DNA from 2 places in the Psychrobacillus sp. FSL K6-2836 genome. Region 1 is predicted to be linked to the other one. Evidence: riboswitches for the same ligand, from Rfam matches in the RefSeq annotation. Region 1 holds a riboswitch; the other holds the start of a gene.
What was found. A riboswitch is a leader RNA that binds a small molecule or an ion and turns the genes downstream of it on or off. The one in region 1 is predicted to bind FMN.

Region 1 (2,478 bases):
TTCTCTGTTAGAAAATGCTCTTTCCGTACCAATCACGATTGTAATTCCTAAGGAACAAATAGAAAATGATTTTCCAAGCAATACACCAAATAGCCTGGAGCTATATGGTAGATATGCGTTTGGGATTGATGAAACTTCCCTTGGATTCCAAGAATATCATCCTTATAAAGGCTACTTTTTGGCAGAGGGTAAAATGTTAAAGCATTATTTGCCGACAGATCATGGTTACGATACTGCCCCTGGAACAGCGAGACCATATTTCTCTTCTATCAATGAAATTTTTACTGATTTTAATTCATTATTACGAGTAAATGAAGATGGCTCACCTATTGAATGGGATCAGGTTGGAACTTTAGATGAACCTGTTGCGCTAAAAGGGACAGAGCAAAAGGTAAATTATTTTGCATATAACGCTTTTAACAAAGAGACATATTTAACTCCAAATTTTAATAAAACATTCGCTACACTAAAAGAAGCTTTGATAGGTATGAAAAATCCTGAAAACGACATTTATACCTCTGTAATACCGAATGATGTTACGTATACAGTACAAGAGGATAAAGGATTTGTTGTGCGTTTCGATGAACCTTTAAACTTGGAATCACTAGATGCGAGTGAGGCATCTCGATTTATAGAAGCTTTTTCCTTAACAGCTGCAAGCTTTAATCAATCCATTCAATTAGAGAATGTTGTACAAGAAAATTGGAATGGAATCGATTTGACGAGCCCACTTCCAGTTCCAATCGGGCCGAATGGTTTTACTATGCAAACCAATTAAATAACGAAAAATGCCAATGCTTATTAAATTAAATTGAGCTTGGCATTTTTTGTTTTGAAATACTTATCAACCTAATAGAAAATGATTGATTGTTTTGAAATAAAACATATTAGGTTATTTCCTAATTACAAACAGGTCTGTTGCATATATTGACTTTATTTGATAAAATGTTATTAATTCAAGATAATTCTTGAAGGACAACAAAATATTGATTCATCTTCGGGGCAGGGTGCAATTCCCGACCGGCGGTATTAGAAATTTATTTCTTCAGCCCGCGAACCTTAACAGGTTGATTTGGTTAAATTCCAAAGCCGACAGTATAGTCTGGATGGGAGAAGGTGAAGGTACAGTCGTTTTTCGTATGCTTATACGGATATGCTTATTTAAGTGTACCTTGTTTCTCCCTTGAACTCTAATAGTTCAAGGGATTCTTTAAGTATGCAAACGTGCTGAACCTTTCTTCTTGTGGAGTGAATCGCAAAAGGAGAGAGGATTTTATGTTAAAAGGCAAAACGCGGATGCTTATTGCAGTCGCAATGCTTAGTAGTATTTCTTTTGTTTTAATGCTACTTGCATTTCCATTACCGGTTTTACCGGCTTATTTAAAGGTGGACTTTAGTGATATTCCAGCATTAATTGCTGCAATCACGATGGGACCAGTAGCAGGAATTCTAGTCGCATTTCTAAAAAATGTGTTAGATTGGCTATTTGCAGGAAGTCCAACTGGAGTGCCTGTTGGTCATATGGCTAACTTTGTAACTAGCATCTTATTTTTAACACCTGTATATCTGATTTACCGTAAAGTTACTACGTCAAAAGGTATTATGGTCGGATTGGGAGCAGGAACAGTATCTATGGCGATTGGTATGAGTGTATTAAACTATTATGTGTTTTTACCAATGTACACTTATTTCTTAAATTTCCCAATGGAAACAGGTTCCGCCTTGTTTAATACTATCATTTTCGGTGTACTACCTTTTAATTTGATTAAAGGTATAATAGTAACAATTGTGATGATTGTATTATTCAAACGAATGAAGCCATTGCTTGATAAGGTAACTAATTCATATATGAAACCTAATACAAATTAACAAAAAGTTGTTTCTCCAATAGGAGGAACAACTTTTTTTAGAGGAAAATATAGAACTTTTTACCTTGAACTCAGATATCCAGTCATTTTAAAGAACAAGATCTATATATTGATACTGCTGATTTCCGTTACATGTGGACGCTTTCCGCTGGCGAGGCCGAGCCTCCTCGTTCGCTATGCTACCAGCGGGGTCTCGACTTTCTCGCTTATCTCGCTGGAGTCGCCACATTCCACTACAAATGTAATGAGTATTACTCCACTAGGTGATTGGGCATAGCATATCGCTTAGATGATAGGGCTTTCCTTATTACTAGCGTTAATTTCATCCTGACGTATTATATATAATCCTCGATTATTTAGTTGATACTGTTTCCAATATCAGTTTTTGTAAAGTGAACATTGTTGATTGGAGCGCAGAGCAGCGACTCCAGTGGGAACAGCGCGAGCTGAAGACCCTGGACTGAGCGTAGCGAAACGAGCTTGCGCAGGAGCAAAGGAAGCGGCTGAAGCCGTGCCCACGAAAAGCGTCCGCTCTTCGCTACAATCAACTGCATATCTAGATTTTGTTCAAAGAGGACCGGGCATCCTTTTGCCCGTTTTTTCTTACATA
Region 2 (2,478 bases), 190 kb from region 1:
AAAAAACGTAAAATAAGGGCTTATTAAAGTATGACTTCTCTCGCATCCGATCAATTTTGGGTGCGTTTTTTAATGTCTAGCTACAGCGCCTAGCCCCTCGAGTCGCTTCAGACTTGCGAATAAAGGCAAAGATCGCCTTTATTGCAATTCTTCCAGCGCTTGTCTGGGCTGGCATAGGCGCTTGCGCTTTTCAAAATTGAATAATTATCCTTCGGGGTCGGGTGAAAGTCCCAATCGACAGTAAGAGAGTAATCTTAGAGCCTGTGAGCCGTAAAACGCATGATTTGGTGTAAATCCAAAGCCGACAGTTACAGTCTGGATGGGAGAAGGAATAGTCGCCTATTGAATAGGTTTTTTAGTTTTGCTAAAAAACGTAAAATAAGGGCTTATTGAGTATGACTTCTCTCGCATCCGATCAATTTTGGGTGCGTTTTTTAATGTCTAGCTACAGCGCCTAGCCCCTCGAGTCGCTTCAGACTTGCTAATAAAGGCAAAGATCGCCTTTATTGCAATTCTTCCAGCGCTTGTCTGGGCTGGCATAGGCGCATACTCTTTTCAAAATTGAATAATTATCCTTCGGGGTCGGGTGAAAGTCCCAATCGACAGTAAGAGAGTAATCTTAGAGCCTGTGAGCCGTAAAACGCATGATTTGGTGTAAATCCAAAGCCGACAGTTACAGTCTGGATGGGAGAAGGAGTAGTTCAATGCTTTTTGAGAGATAATGGCAAAAGGTTTATTTGAATCTACCTAATTTTTCTCCGACACCTTTGTGTACGGAGTTTTTTGTTTATCCCGGATTAACGGGCAAGTAAGACTTCTACTTCAAGACTTGGCTCAAGCAACAAAACTTATGGTAGATAACTGCAAGTAAAAGCCCGAATGGTTCGGGCCAACAGGACGTTGGTCACTCAGGCATTGCCGCACGACGCGGTGTTATTCGCCTGAGTTCAATTTTTCAATCAGTGGATGAAGAAAACCCCACTTATTGAAGTTTCACTTTTTATAAGGTTTATGATTTTCGCCTTAAAATAGTAAAAGGAGGAAGCAATGTTTACAGGAATTATTGAAGAGCTAGGTACAGTAAAGAACGTTCAAAAAAGTGGGAGCAGTATGCAACTTGTTATCCGTGCAGAACGAATTTTAGAAGACATCAAATTAGGCGATAGCATCGCAGTGAATGGTGTTTGTTTAACAGTAATCGAGTTCTCACAATCTGAGTTTACAGTAGATGTTATGCCAGAAACGTTTGATGCGACTACAACCAATTTATTAAACAGTGGTTCAGCTGTAAACTTAGAAAGAGCAATGGCAGCAAATGGTCGTTTTGGTGGTCATTTCGTTTCAGGACATGTTGACGGAGTCGGTACAATTTTGAAGAAGCGTCCTACTGCAAATGCAGTTTATATCGATATTAAAGTGCCTGAAGAATTAAGTCACTTTTGTATACCAAAGGGTTCCATAACGATTGATGGCACAAGTCTAACAATTTTTGAAATAAGTAAATCGATGATAACCGTGTCCCTGATTCCCCATACAAATAAAGAAACCGTGCTAGGAATGAAAAAAGAGCGTGAACTAGTCAATATTGAATCTGACATGCTAGGAAAGTATATGCATCAATATATCACAAATAAAAAGGAATCAACGATCACACAAGATTTTTTAAAGCAAAACGGTTTTTAAGGAGATAATATTATGCTAAATACTATTGAAGAAGCAATTACGGATTTAAAACAAGGAAAGCTCATTATTTTAGTAGATGATGAAAACCGCGAAAACGAAGGCGATTTCCTTTGCTTAGCAGAATTTGCAACACCAGAAAATATTAATTTCATGGCCAAGTATGGTCGAGGGTTGATTTGTATGCCAATTCATGAGGAAATCGCGGAGGAATTGCAATTACATCCGATGGTTTCTAACAACACAGATTTTCATCAAACTGCATTCACTGTGTCGATTGATCATGAAAGCACATCTACAGGTATTAGTGCCTTCGATCGTTCAGAAACAATGTTACAAGTCATTAATCCAAAAGCAACTGCAATTCAATTTAAGCGACCTGGACATGTATTTCCACTAATAGCAAAGACTGGTGGAGTATTAGAAAGACGTGGGCATACAGAAGCTGCAGTGGATTTCGGAACACTTTGTGCTTCAGCAAAAGCAGGTGTAATTTGTGAAATTATGAAAGATGATGGATCAATGGCACGCTTACCGGATTTACTGGAATTTGCCCAACAATTCCAGCTGAAAATTGTAACAATTGAAGAATTATCAAGTTATTTGATAAATATTAAAGCTAGCTAAGGAGAGAATATAATGGTAAAAACAATAGAAGCAAATTTAATCGGAACAGATTTGAAAATAGGTATTGTCGTAGGGCGTTTTAATGATTTTATAAATGCAAAGCTTGTTGATGGCGCAATAGATGGATTGAAACGTCACGGAGTAAAGGAAGAAAACATAGAAGTCGCATGG

Region 2: another riboswitch for FMN. It lies ahead of ribE (riboflavin synthase); the one in region 1 lies ahead of MKY37_RS01760 (ECF transporter S component).

The regions. Positions count from the first base shown of each region.
Region 1 covers NZ_JBBOOM010000001.1:344,187-346,664, reverse strand. The annotation lists gene MKY37_RS01765 (hypothetical protein) at 1-778, shown strand, start outside; FMN riboswitch at 990-1,122, shown strand; gene MKY37_RS01760 (ECF transporter S component) at 1,276-1,869, shown strand.
Region 2 covers NZ_JBBOOM010000001.1:530,307-532,784, reverse strand. The annotation lists FMN riboswitch at 204-335, shown strand; FMN riboswitch at 569-700, shown strand; gene ribE (riboflavin synthase) at 1,048-1,683, shown strand; partial or broken gene ribB (3,4-dihydroxy-2-butanone-4-phosphate synthase) at 1,696-2,283, shown strand; gene ribH (6,7-dimethyl-8-ribityllumazine synthase) at 2,320-2,478, shown strand, end outside.